One region of the Geomonas diazotrophica genome, then DNA from elsewhere that is predicted to be linked to it. Evidence: riboswitches for the same ligand, from Rfam matches in the RefSeq annotation. Region 1 holds a riboswitch; each other region holds the start of a gene.
The links. A riboswitch is a leader RNA that binds a small molecule or an ion and turns the genes downstream of it on or off. The one in region 1 is predicted to bind molybdenum cofactor.
Positions count from the first base shown of each region.

Region 1 (4,591 bases):
TCGCGACCGGTGGCCAGGGGCTGGTCCCGGCGCTGAACCTCGGCCTTGCCGAGTGCCGTTCGCACCTAGTGGCGCGCATGGACGGCGACGACGTCGCCCACCCGGCCCGCCTCGAGGCGCAGACCGCGTACATGGCCGCACACCCCGAGGTGGGGCTCGTGGCCAGCTGCTTCCAGCATTTCCCCCGGCGCCGGATCGGCAGCGGCATGCTCGGCTACGAGCAGTGGCAGAACTCGCTGTTGAGCCACGAGTCGATCCTCGCCGACCTCTTCGTCGAATCGCCCTTCGTGCATCCAAGCGTCATGTTCAGGAAAAAAGAGGTGCTGCAGGCGGGAGGCTACCGCGACATGGGGTGGGCCGAGGACTACGACCTGTGGCTGCGCCTGGCGGCGGCCGGGACCCGCTTCGCCCGGCTCCCCGCGACGCTCCTCTTCTGGCGCGAGCGCCCGGAACGTACCACCCGCACCAACCCGGCCTACGCGGCGCACGCCATGCGGCTTTGCAAGCTCCACCACCTGCTGCAGGGATTTCTGAAAGGGGAGCGCCGGGTGATCCTGGCGGGGGCAGGCCTCGAGGGGCGGGCCTGGTACCGGATACTGCACGAGGTTGGTATCGCTGTCGAGGCGTGGGTCGATGTCGACCCGAAAAAGATCGGGCGGCAACTGCACGGCGCGCCGGTCCTCTCCACCGGGGAGCTCGAGCGCAACGGCACCAAGCTCCTGATGACGGTCGGCGCCCGTGGCGCGCGTGCGGTGGTCCGGCAGAGCACCCGCCAGGCCGGATTCGTCGAGGGGTGCGACGCCATCTGCGTCGCCTGACCCCGCCCCCCCAGCAACTCCTTCCTGTTATGAAGACCGTAGCCGCAAGCCGGACGGCGGCGACTTCGTTTCACGGGGAGCTGTAAAATGGGGCGTGGTGCATGTCCTCGCCTTCGGACCAACCATTGGTCCGTCCACCTTCGTCAAGCGAAAGCGGCGGCAGGCGCAGGCAGGTGAAGGATTCCACGCTCCAGCGCCGGTAGCGGCAGTTGTAGCAGGAGAGTTCCTCCTCGACGACCTGCTCCTCCTCGACGTCCGCCACGAATAACGCGCAGGCCCCGGCCTGTTCCGCCGCCAACACCCAGGCTTCCTTGCCGTGGGCGAACTCCCTGTTCCCCTTCTGATCGCAGCGCCACATGCTAGTAGGCCTTCAGCTGCTTGCGATGCAGCGTCTGCCAGCGCGCCTTTGCGTCCGACGACTGGGATGCTGCCACCAGGAGCACCGACGCCCCATCCAGAAGCACAGTCTTCGGCTTTTCACCCAGCACCACCAGGTCCTCGTCTTTCAGCCCCTCGCCGGTCACGCTCTTCACCACGTCGACCACGGGATGCTGCAGCAGTTCGTCCACCCGCAGCATCCGGTACGGCTGGGCGAACTCCAGGGACCCCTTGAGACGGCCGTCGTTGCCCGACATCCTGAGCCCGGCGCCGGCCAGGGCGCCGATCACCCCCTGCCCCGTGCCGCCGTGCTGGGAGAGGTGCACACCCAGCCGCCTGGCGAGGTCGTAGGCCTCGTCCATCCCGATCACCTCGCGCTTGGCGCGGCGTCCGAAACCGATCAGCTCGTTGCGCGCCGTCATCCGGGCCGGCACCGCGACGCACAGCCCCGGATCGGAACCGGGCGCGCTCTCCTTCTCCAGGAACTCCGAGACGTACTCGATGACCGGTTCCAGCCACCCCTCGCCCACGTCCGCGAAGAAGCACATGGCGCTGTTGTGCGAGGTGTAGGGGATGTCCGGGTGCACGTAGAGCTGGTGTCGGGTGATGTAGCTGCAGCTGCCCCACCCGCGTTGCTGCAGTTCTTCGGCGATCAGGGAGGCGATCTCCCCGGTCCCCCTGCTCTCGAGGTTGTCGGTATCGTCGATTGAAATGGCTATCCGCATCTGTTTTTCACTCCTGACCGTTGTATTACAAGTTACATAACGTTGGACAAATAAAAAGCCCCGATCCTGGATGGAAAGGGGCCTTTAACAGTTCGGAGTCTCCGCTCTGCCGCAAGGCTCTCCTTTCCAAAAGGGAGGCGCCGCCGTTTCCGGCAGCACCCGTTGGCCCGCAGCCATGAGGAGGTCCTTTTAGGCGGCGAGGCTCGGAGAGGCTCAGATGAATTTGGGCAGAAGCTTTACCACAGGTAAAACGTATACTCCAGAGAAATGTGGCGCGAACGGCAATTTTCCGGCGGGTTACCCTTCCTTGTCCTCCTGCTCGACCTGGTCCATAAGGCGCCGCTCCCTTTCGCACCCGTTGATTACCGGGCTCTGTGACTTCTGATGTCGGCATAGGTCTCAAGGAAGCAGTTGAGATACCCCAGGCGCACCTCGATGTCCTCGCGCCAGCTGTCGAGCTTTTGCCATCCCGCTTCGGTGAGCCGGTACACCCTGCGGGCCGGGCCGCTGCCGCCCGTGTCCCAGTTGGAAGCCACCTGTCCCTCCTCCTCCAGCTGTTGCAGGGTGCGGTACACCGCCGCGCTGTCCGGCCTGGAAAGCGGCATGCGCTGGGAGAGCGCGCTCAGGACGGCGCCGCCGTGGCTCGGCTCCTGCGCCAGGGCAAGCAGGATGAAGGCGGGGAGGTGGCGGTACTGCTGTTTTCGTTTGGGAGGCATGGACGGTTCCTTTCTCGGGCTGTATTTCCGTTCCGTTAGCGGGCGAAGGCGTGATTTCAGGCGTCCACCGCGTCCGGCTGCGCCTGAAGCTCCTGTTCCGGCAGCAGCCGTTCCATGAGGTAGCCGCAGGCGAGGATGCAGGGGACGGTGAGCAAAAGCCGCAGCAGCGCGAAACGCAGGCTGATGAAACTGCTCTCCATCAGGATCATGGGAATCTTGATGGCGCCCCAGGTCCCCAGGAAGATGACGATGTTGGCCAGGCGCGCCCCCTTTTTCCGCAGGGAGACCGCCACGGGGAAGGCGGCGTAGAGCGGCCCGGCGGCCGCGGTCCCAAGCAGCATGGCGACCCCGGCCCCGACCGCGCCGGAGTCCGGGCCGAGGTGCGACTCGACCAGCCGGCGCGGCACCCAGACGTCCAGGAGCCCCATGAGCACCATGACCGGCGGCACGATCGAGAGCACCTCCAGGAGAAACCCGGTGGAGTTGAGCGCTGACAGCCGCGCCGTCGCCGGCTGCCAGGGATAGAGGAGCAGGTTCGCGGCAAGCACGACCAGGAAGAGCCGGTAGTCGACGAGCTTGACCTTCACAGCAGCACCCCCATGGCCAGCCCGATCACGATGGCCGTCACGAAGCACAGCGCCTGGCGCATCAGCGTGAAGCGTTTCCCGAAGCAGGAGATCTCCATCGGCGCGGTCATGACCCCCACCATGGTGAGCGTGGTGACGAACGCGGCCAGGCTCGCCGGGGCGGCCCCCAGCTTGAAAAGGGACCCCACCAGCGCGAAGGCGATCGGCGCAGGCATGGTCACGATGGACCCGATGGCGGAGACCAGGGCGAAGCCCCCGACCCCGCCGTGGCTGAAGAGCTTCCTGATCAGCTCCGGCGGAACCAGCGCAAGCACCAGCCCGACCAGGGCCACCATCCCCAGGATGCGCGGGGCCAGGCCGTGCAGCGACTTTGCGCCGATGCGCAAGGCCCGCCCGGTCTTGTCCGGATCCAGTCGCCAGGACACCAACACCGCCAATGCGGTCCCGCCGTACAAAACTGCCGACATCATGACTCCCCCCTGCTCTCTCAGCCCGCCCCACATACTGTTAATTACAGTATGATGTTTAGAACTGCATGCCAACGGCAAAGCGGAACAGGGACAGGCGGGCCGGCTTTTTCACTTAAGATAATTAAACTTTGTGTCGATATTGAAAGACAGGACAATGAGATGCTCTGACAGGCGCTTCTGAGACCAGCAACTGTGAAGGAGAGAACGATGACCTTTTCGGGAGTCAAGCTTAGTGCAAGACTTGGGGTAGCCTTTGCCGTGGTAGTGGTCCTTATGACAGTGGTCGGAGGATACTCCATCAACAGGATGGCGGTCTTCGACGGCAAGGTCCGGACCCTGATCGAGGACAAGTGGCCCAAGACCGTGGCGCTCAACGACCTCAAGTCGCAGATCAACGTCGTGGCCCGCGGCCTGCGCAACATGGTGATCCTTCAGGACCCGCAGGAGGTGCAGAAGGAGGAAAAGCGCATCGTCGAATCCCTTCAGGCCGCCGACAAGCGCATCGAGGAGCTCAAGAAGACCGCTCACAGCGAGTCGGGAAAGGCCGCCCTCAAGGACGTGATCGATGCCAGGACGGCGTACCAGGAGGCCCAGCACCATGTCATCGCCACCATCAAGGAGGGGGACAGGGAAAAGGCCGGGCAGGAACTGATCGGGCCGATGCGCAAGGCGCAGAGCGCCTTCTTCGCCGCGATCGACAAGATGCTCTCCCACCAGGACAAGGAGATGGTGCGGGTCGGAGAGGAGTCGAAGCAGATGATCGACCAGGGGCGCCTGGTGGTGATAACCCTGCTGGTCGCAGCCGTTGTCCTTTCCATCCTGCTGGCGCTGATGATCGTGCGCAGCATCACCGCCCCGGTCGCGGAACTGATCGCCGCCAACGACCGCCTGGCCGAA
Region 1 is NZ_CP077684.1:743,894-748,484, reverse strand. Features, by position in the region: gene KP003_RS03240 (glycosyltransferase) at 1-818, shown strand, start outside; gene KP003_RS03235 (hypothetical protein) at 889-1,176, opposite strand; gene KP003_RS03230 (hypothetical protein) at 1,178-1,921, opposite strand; molybdenum cofactor riboswitch at 2,025-2,142, opposite strand; gene KP003_RS03225 (helix-turn-helix transcriptional regulator) at 2,284-2,637, opposite strand; gene KP003_RS03220 (permease) at 2,694-3,224, opposite strand; gene KP003_RS03215 (permease) at 3,221-3,694, opposite strand; gene KP003_RS03210 (methyl-accepting chemotaxis protein) at 3,902-4,591, shown strand, end outside.

Region 2 (4,591 bases), 1.5 Mb from region 1:
TCATCAGGGAACACGGCGGCTGCATCGACGTGGAAAGCGTTCCCGGACAGGGGAGCAGCTTCACCGTGCTTCTCCCCTGCGAGCGCTAAGCGCCCCACGCTCCCCACAAGAAACGGCCGCGAGCACTTGCGCTTCGCGGCCGTTTCGGTCTTGCATCAGTTGCAGAGTCCATGGGACCTAAGGGACCTAAGGGACCTAAGGGACCTAAGGGACCTAAGGGACCTAAGGGGCCTAAGGGGCCTAAGGGGCCTAAGGAGCCTAAGGTCCGCCGGCCTCGAGTGGGGCACCGGAAGAGACACGCCGCTCGCGGCAGTCGGCGCCGCGTCCTCGGCAGGTTGCGGGGCCCGTTTCGAGCAGCAGCCAGTCGTGCCCTTACACCACGACCTGGTCTCCCGGCCTGACCACCCCGCCCTTCAGCACCCGGGCGAAGATCCCCTCTTTGGGCATGACGCAGTCGCCGGCCTGGTAGTAGATGGCGCAACGGGTATGGCACTCCTTGCCGATCTGGGTCACCTCGAGGAGGGTCTCCCCCAGTTCGATCTTGGCACCGATGGGAAGGCTCACCAGGTCGACCCCTTCGGTGGTGATGTTCTCGGCGAAATCCCCCTCCTTCACGTCCAGCCCGAGCGCCTGCATCTTGGCGATGCTCTCCTGGGCCAACAGGCTCACCTGGCGGTGCCAGTCGCCGGCATGGCCGTCGCCGACGATCCCGTGCTCCTCGCGCAGGGTGACTTCGGGTACCGGGGTCTTTCTTTCCCCTTTGTTCTTGCTGATGTTGACGGCGATGATCTTTCCGGTCATGCGTTCTCCTTGTTTTTCAGCCCCCCACGCGGGACATGGCGAAAGGTTTGGTTTCAGAGCCCTCGTCGGTCACTTCGTGCCGTCCGGGTTTGGCGGCCACGATGCGCCTGATCTCCTGGCGCAGCAGTTCTGCGTCACCGGTCGCTAGTACCGGTTTCAGGTCAACCCCCTCCCCCGAGAACAGGCACCCTTTGGCGACACCTGACGCTGTGACGCGCAGACGGTTGCAGCCATCGCAGAAGTGCCCGGTCATGGCGGTGATGATCCCGAGCGACCCGGGTGCCCCCTTGATGCGGAAGTTCTTGGACGGGCCGGAGCGCTCGGTGTTGCTGCTTTCCTCGATCTCGTACTCGCGGGCGATGCGTTCCCGGATTTCAGCGCCGGGGACGGTCAGGTCGCGCCAGTCGGCGTCACCGGAAGTGGGCATGTACTCGATGAAGCGCACGGCGTAGGGGCGTTTCAGGGTGAGCGCCGCGAAGTCGAGAATCTCGTCGTCGTTCACGCCCCGCATCACCACCACGTTGATCTTGTGCGGTGGAAAGCCGACCCGCTCCGCCTCTTCGATGCCGTCCAAAACACGCTGCAGTTCGCCTCCCCGGGTGACGGTGGCGAAGATCTCCGGCTTGAGTGAATCCAGGCTGATGTTGAGCCTCTGCACCCCGGCGTCCTTCAGGCCTTGGGCCATCTCCTTCAGGAGCAGACCGTTGGTGGTCAGCACCAGTTCCTTGAGCCCCGGCAACGCGGCAAGGCGCGCCAGGAAATCGACGATCCCCTTGCGCACCAGCGGTTCCCCGCCGGTCACGCGGATCTTCTCGATCCCGGCGGCGACCGCCTCGGCGGAGATCCGGAGCAGGTCCTCGTAGGATAGCATCTCGCAGTGGCCCAGCTTCTCCACGCCCTCTTCCGGCATGCAGTAGCTGCAGCGCAGGTTGCAACGGTCGGTGACCGAGAGGCGCAGGTAATTAATGCGCCTGCCGTAGGTATCTATCAATGACATAATATGTCCTGACTTCAGGTATTTGTCGCGTCAAACTGCAAGATGGGCCTGACCGGTTTTCCAGCAGGCCGACACTGCTTTCGGATACACGCTAAAAACCATACCTTGTTTGGCAAACGGAAATCAACCACTTTAATGAGGGAGATTGGCGAGCGCCCGCGGAGAACCAGGGAAAGTATACGGTAGCCAAACCGAGCCGATCGGGGAGTAAAAACAACGCAAAGACGTGGTGTTGTCGCGCCGTCGATCTGAGTGGGCCGCCCAATCTTAAGCTAAAATAATTGTTTATTTTGCGGCAAATATGCTATCCCTTTGGGAAAATATGCAGAACGTCTCCGAGCCGCGGCCGTCTAAAGGGAAACTCCCCAGGGTGCCGCAGCCGATGGGTGCTGCCGGAAACGGCACCGCCTCCCTCTTGGAAAGGAGAAGCACCGCCGCATCGCGCACGGGCCCCTCTTCCTTCACGGAGTCGGGCCCTTTTTCGTTATTGCCATTACCAAGGAACAAAGAGGAAGAGATGACGAACTACGAGCAAGCCAGACGCATGGTCATCGACAAGGTGGCGCCTGCCGGCGTGGAAAGGGTGCTGCTGCTGGAAGCCGCCGGCCGAGTGCTGGCCGAGGACTACGTGGCGCCCAAGGACATGCCGCGCTGGGACAACTCCGCCATGGACGGCTTCGCCGTCAGGAGCGCTGACTGCGCGCCGGGGACCGTGCTCAAGGTCACCGACTACATCCCCGCCGGCGTCAGTTCCGATGACGTGGTGACGCCGGGGTGCGCCGCGCGGATCATGACCGGCGCCCCTATCCCGCCTGGGGCCGATGCGGTCGTCCCGATAGAAGAGACCGAGAACACGGCGGAGACCGTGAAGCTGCTGCAACAGGTGAAAAAGCACGACCACATCCGTTTTCAGGGCGAGGACGTGCGCGGCGGCGAGGCGATCATGCCACGGGGGACCGTGATCGGAGCGCCCCAGGTGAGCCTGATGGCCTCTTTTTCCACTGTGCTGGTGCCTGTTTACCGCAAGGTGCGCGTGGCCATCCTCTCCACCGGTGACGAGCTGGTCGAGGTCGGCACCGAACCCAAGGAGAGCCAGATCGTCAACAGCAACACCCTTGCGCTCGCCACCGCCATCAAGCTCTGCGGCGCCGAGCCGGTCATCCTCGGCATCGCCCGCGACGACAGGGAGAGCCACCGTGCGCTCCTCTCCGAGGGACTGAAGGCCGACGTCCTGGTCACCTCGGCGGGTGTCTCCGCCGGCGACCGGGACCTGGTGCGCGAGGTGCTGGCGGAGCTGGGTGTTGTGGAGCAGTTCTGGAAGCCCGGCATCAAGCCCGGCGGCCCCACCGCCTTCGGCATGAAGGGGAACGTCCCGGTCTTTTCCCTCCCCGGCAACCCGGTCTCCACCATGATCACCTTCGAGGAGTTCGCCCGCCCCGCCATCCTGCGCATGATGGGGCACGAAAAGGTGTTCCGTCGCACCGTGAGCGGCATCCTGAAGGAAGGGGCGCGCAAGAAGGCGGGCAAGGTAAACTTCCTGCGCGTTCACGTCGCCATCGAGGGGGGACGCTTCGTCGCCAGCACCTCGGGCGATCAGAACACCGGGATACTGAAGACCATGCTGCGTTGCAACGCCCTGGCCATTCTCCCGGCGGAGGCGACCGAGTTCGCCGTCGGCGCGGAAGTAGATCTGCACCTGCTCGACCCCACATTGGAAATGGAGGTTTAACATGTCGTTCAACCACTTCGACGCCAGCGGCAACGCCATCATGGTCGACGTAAGCCAGAAGACCCCGACCATGCGCACCGCCATAGCAGGCGCCCTGCTGACCCTGAAACCCGAAACCGTGCAGTCCATCGTGTCCGGCCGGATGGCAAAGGGGGACGTACTCGGCGTGGCGCGGCTTGCCGGTATCGCCGGAGCCAAGAAGACACCCGACCTGATTCCCCTCTCCCACCCTCTTGCCATCCACCACGTCGCCATAGAGTTCGAGGTGGACGAGGCCCGGGGAACCATAGGCGTCATGGCCACCGTCCGCGCCTTCGAGCGCACCGGCGTCGAGATGGAAGCCATGACCGCCGCCACGGTAGCCGCGCTGACCGTGTACGACATGTGCAAGGGGACCGACAAGGGCATCGTCATCTCCGACGTGAAGCTGCACTACAAGGAAGGCGGCAAGAGCGGCGTCTTCAAGCGCGAGGACTAAAGGAGAAACACCACCATGCGAGCAGCCATTCTCACCCTCAGCGACCGCTGTTCCACCGGAGAACGTGCCGACGGCAGCGGGCCGGCGCTAAAAGCCTGGCTCGAGGAACGCGGCGTCACCGTCGCCTGCACCGACGTCATCCCCGACGAGGGGGCCCTCATCTCAGAAAAGCTCATCGAGTGGGCCGACAGCGGCGCCTACGATCTCATCCTCACCACCGGCGGCACCGGCGTCTCGCCGCGCGACGTCACCCCGGAAGCGACCGAGCGCGTGGTGGAGCGCCTCCTTCCCGGCTTCGGCGAGGTGATGCGCATGGAGAGCCTCAAGAAGACCCCGCACGCCATCATCTCAAGGGCCGTGGCCGGCATCAGAAAAAACGCCCTTATCATCAACCTCCCCGGGAGCCCCAAGGGGGCCACCGAGAACATCGGCTTCGTGTGGGCCGCGGTGCCGCACGCGGTCGCCAAGCTGCAGGGAGACCCCGAGGAGTGCGGCACGCCGCTCCCCCGCTGACCGCCCAAGACGGCTTTTTTATTGACCGATCCCGCCTGCTGGGTTATATAACTAACGCGGTTTTATAATTCAA
Region 2 is NZ_CP077684.1:2,240,623-2,245,213, forward strand. Features, by position in the region: gene KP003_RS09730 (sensor histidine kinase) at 1-89, shown strand, start outside; gene KP003_RS09735 (MOSC domain-containing protein) at 373-801, opposite strand; gene moaA (GTP 3',8-cyclase MoaA) at 818-1,798, opposite strand; molybdenum cofactor riboswitch at 2,121-2,239, shown strand; gene KP003_RS09745 (molybdopterin molybdotransferase MoeA) at 2,316-3,527, shown strand; gene moaC (cyclic pyranopterin monophosphate synthase MoaC) at 3,529-4,005, shown strand; gene mog (molybdopterin adenylyltransferase) at 4,021-4,518, shown strand.
Region 2: linked by a shared signal. The riboswitch ahead of KP003_RS09745 (molybdopterin molybdotransferase MoeA) and the one ahead of KP003_RS03230 (hypothetical protein) in region 1 are both predicted to bind molybdenum cofactor.

Region 3 (4,591 bases), 2.2 Mb from region 1:
GGGGGCTAGCCGGGAGGTAAACAGAGCGATCGTTAAGTATACGGTATCCTGTGAATATTATTCAGTATCCCGAAAAATTGTGTTTACGGCAAATTCTGGTACGCCCCTTGCGATAGTGTAGAAAACCGTTTTAGGAAAGTGTATGCAACACCGCACCACCTTCTTAAAAACAAAAAGAACCGGGTCATCCCGGAAAAACAACAGGGGGAAATGAAAATGGCATTAGGAGAGCAGACTTACGGTTTCTTCATTCCGACGGTATCGCTGATGGGCGTTGGTTCCGCTAAGGAAACCGGCGAGCAGGTCAAGGCACTGGGCGCATCCAAGGCGCTGATCGTCACCGACAAAGGCCTCTCGGCCATGGGCGTTGCCGACAAGATCAAGGAGCAGGTGGAAGCTGCCGGCGTTAAAGCTGTCATCTTCGACGGCGCCGAGCCGAACCCGACCGACATCAACGTGCACGACGGCGTGAAGGCATACCAGGAAAACGGTTGCGACGCGATCATCTCCCTGGGCGGCGGCTCCTCCCACGACTGTGGTAAGGGCATCGGCCTGGTCATCGGCAACGGCGGCCACATCCGCGACTTCGAAGGCGTGAACAAGTCCACCAAATCCATGCCGGCATTCGTCGCTATCAACACCACCGCCGGTACCGCTTCCGAAATGACCCGCTTCTGCATCATCACCAACACCGACACCCACGTAAAGATGGCCATCGTCGACTGGCGCTGCACTCCGAACATCGCCATCAACGACCCGCTGCTCATGGTCGGCAAGCCGGCAGCTCTGACCGCTGCCACCGGCATGGACGCCCTGACCCACGCGGTTGAGGCATACGTCTCCACCATCGCCACCCCGATCACCGACGCCTGTGCCATCAAAGCCATCGAGCTGATCGCCGAGTACCTCTCCAAGGCTGTCGCCAACGGCGAAGACCTCGAGGCACGCGACAGGATGGCTTACGCCGAGTACCTGGCCGGCATGGCGTTCAACAACGCGTCGCTTGGCTACGTTCACTCCATGGCTCACCAGCTGGGCGGCTTCTACAACCTGCCGCACGGCGTCTGCAACGCCATCCTGCTGCCGGCCGTCAGCCAGTACAACCTGATCGCCTGCCCGAAGCGTTTCGCTGACATCGCCAAGGCTCTGGGCGAGAACGTCGACGGCCTCTCCGTGACCGAAGCCGGCCAGAAAGCGATCGACAGGATCCGCACCCTCTCCGCTTCCATCGGCATCCCGACCGGCCTCAAGGCCCTCAATGTCAAGGAAGAGGACCTGGCCATCATGGCAGAGAACGCAAAGAAGGACGCTTGCCAGTTCACCAACCCGCGCAAAGCGACCCTCGAGCAGGTCATCCAGATCTTCAAGGACGCAATGTAGTAGGCACTTGCCCCAACGTCCCTCCCCCTTGCGGGGGGGGGACAGGGTGAGGGGGAAGGCGCCACCGGCATCACTGATGGCACCCACCCCTCCAGGGGGAGCCAAAAGATCGCCTGCTGGCGGTCCGGCGGCAGATACCTGAACACCTGTAGGGGCGAATACTCATTCGCCCCGCTTCAAACCGCCTGCGGGCCCAACCGGCGCGCAGGCCCGAACACATGCAAGAGATGCGTAAGCGGTGTCGGGTCAGTCACGCATCAAAAAATCTCCGAGCCGTCGCAGCCTAAAAGGGCACGTCCCTCATGGCTCCAGGCCAACGGGTTTCGCTGGAAACGGCGGAGCCTCCCTCTTGGAAAGGAGTCCCGGCCGTCGGGTACCGCCGGTAGAACTAAATAAAAACAGGGAGCTTGAAAAGCATGGATAAGATTTTTCGCGTCAACATGACCGACCTCACCACCAAGATCGAAGAAGTCCCGGCAGCATGGGCAGGCCTGGGTGGCCGTGGTCTCACCTCCACCATCGTGGCCGCCGAAGTGCCGCCGACCTGCCACGCGCTTTCCGCCGATAACAAGCTGGTCTTCGCACCGGGTCTTCTGACCGGCACCCCGGCTGCCAACTCCGGCCGCCTCTCCGCAGGCGCCAAGAGCCCGCTCACCGGCGGCATCAAGGAGAGCAACGCAGGCGGCACCGCGGCCCAGATGCTGGCCAAACTCGGCATCAAGGCCCTGATCATCGAAGGCGCTCCGAAAACCGGCGCATGGTACAACCTGGCCGTGGGCGTAAACGGCGTCACCATCAGCGAGGAGAAGGAACTGCTCGGTCTTGGTAACTTCGCCGTCATCGACGCGGTCGAGGCGCGCCTGGGCAAGAAAACCGGCGTTCTCACCATCGGCCCGGCCGGCGAACTGAAGATGACCGCCGCCAACATCTCCGTCAAGGACCCGGACAGCAAGATCCGCAGCCACGGCCGTGGCGGCCTGGGCGCAGTCATGGGCTCCAAGCAGATCAAGTTCATCTCCATCGACGGCGAAGGCGCCCCGGGCGTGAAGATCGCCGATCCCGAGAAATTCAAGGGCGCAGCCAAGGTGTTCGCCAAGGCGCTCCTCGACCACCCGGTTTCCGGCGAGGGCCTGCCGACCTACGGCACCAACGTCCTGGTCAACATCCTCAACGAGGCCGGCGGCCTGCCGACCAAGAACTTCACCGTCGGCCAGTTCGAAGGCCACGACAAGATCTCCGGCGAGACCATGCACGACACCATCGCGGCGCGCGGCGGGAAGGTCAAGCACGGCTGCCACGCCGGCTGCATCATCCAGTGCTCGCAGGTCTACAACGACAAGGACGGCAAGTACGTCACCTCCGGTTTCGAGTACGAGACCATCTGGGGCCTGGGCGCCGACTGCTGCATCGACAACCTGGACGACATCGCCCGCGCCGACAACCTGATGGACGACATCGGGATCGACTCCATCGAGACCGCGGTCATGTTCGGCGTGGCCATGGAGGCCGGCATCCTTAACTGGGGCGACTCCAAGGAGATGCTCCGCCTGCTGACCGAGGAAATCGCCAAGGGGACCGCGCTGGGCCGCGTCCTGGGCGGCGGCGCCGGTTCTGTCGGCCGCACCTACGGCGTAACCCGCGTACCGGTGGTCAAGAACCAGGGCATCCCGGCCTACGATCCGCGCTCCGTCAAGGGGATCGGCATCACCTACGCCACCTCCACCATGGGCGCCGACCACACCTCCGGCTACACCATCGCCACCAACATCCTGAACGTCGGCGGCTACGTCGATCCGCTCAAGAAGGACGGCCAGGTCGAGCTCTCCCGTAACCTGCAGATCGCTACCGCAGCGGTCGACTCGACCGGTATGTGCATCTTCGTCGCCTTCCCGGCGCTGGACATCCCGGAGTGCCTGCCGGCCCTGATCGACATGATCAACGCCCGCTTCGGCATCGCCCTCACCGGCGACGACGTCACCAACCTGGGCAAGCACATCCTGAAACTGGAGCGTGACTTCAACCAGAAAGCCGGCCTCACCAGCGTCCACGACCGCCTGCCGGACTTCTTCAAGACCGAGCCGGTCGCACCGCACAACGCGGTGTGGGACTTCACCGATGCGGAAATCGACGAGTTCTGGAACTTCTAGGAACCACCATTACCCGGCGTGACGGAAGTCACGCCGGGTTTTTCCGTTTGAGCCAACAAGCAGGTGCCGCATGAAGATAACACTCAAGCTTTTCGCCACGTTCAGAAACGGCAGGTTCAAGGTCGCCGAGCAGGAATTACCCGAGGGGACCGACGTGCGCCAAGTAGTGCTGGGGCTGGGACTCACCGAGGAAGAGATCGGCATCGTGATGCTGAACGGCCGGCACGGTGAACTGGACAGCACGTTGAGCCACGGCGATACCCTCTCGCTCTTTCCCTTGGTCGGAGGAGGCTGATATGCGCAAGGTCATCACTTTTCTGAAAGAGCAGACCAATGACGGCCTGCTCCCCTGGAGTGCCCAGGACGCAACCGCAAAGCGCTTCAGCCTGAGCCACGCCGCGGTCGAACTGCTCGCCCTGCAAAACGGGATCTTCCCGGCCCGCTACCAGCGCAACAAGAACATGATCCAGATCGAAGAGCAGCTGCGCCTGTTCCAAAGCCGCGTTGCGGTGATCGGCTGCGGCGGCCTGGGCGGCTACATCCTGGAAGAGCTGGCGCGCCTGGGGGTGGGACAGATCGTAGCCATCGACCCGGACATATTCGAGGAACACAACCTGAACCGGCAGATCCTCTCCTCCCCCGCCAACCTGGGACAGCCCAAGGTGGCGGCAGCGGCCGAGCGGCTGGCACAGGTCAATCCCGCCGTCACAGTCACCGCCATCCAGGACGCCTTCTGCCTGGCCAACGGTTTCGAACTGCTGGCGGGAACGCACGTGGCGGTTGATGCCCTGGACAGCATCTCGTATCGGCTGCAGCTGGCCGAATTCTGCAACCTGGCCGGCATCCCCATGGTGCACGGCGCCATCGGCGGCTGGTACGGCCACGTCGCCTCCCAATTCCCCGGCGAGACCACCGTGCAGCAGATCTACCGCCACTGGGTCGCCGGCAAGGGAATCGAACAGCAACTCGGCAACCCCGCATTCACCCCGGCCGTCGTGGCAAGCCTCGAGGTAGCTGAGGTCTGCAAGATTCTCCTCGGCAAGGGTGAGCCGCTCCGAAACCGC
Region 3 is NZ_CP077684.1:2,955,256-2,959,846, forward strand. Features, by position in the region: gene KP003_RS12840 (iron-containing alcohol dehydrogenase) at 217-1,380, shown strand; molybdenum cofactor riboswitch at 1,635-1,756, shown strand; gene KP003_RS12845 (aldehyde ferredoxin oxidoreductase family protein) at 1,797-3,527, shown strand; gene KP003_RS12850 (MoaD/ThiS family protein) at 3,598-3,822, shown strand; gene KP003_RS12855 (HesA/MoeB/ThiF family protein) at 3,824-4,591, shown strand, end outside.
Region 3: linked by a shared signal. The riboswitch ahead of KP003_RS12845 (aldehyde ferredoxin oxidoreductase family protein) and the one ahead of KP003_RS03230 (hypothetical protein) in region 1 are both predicted to bind molybdenum cofactor.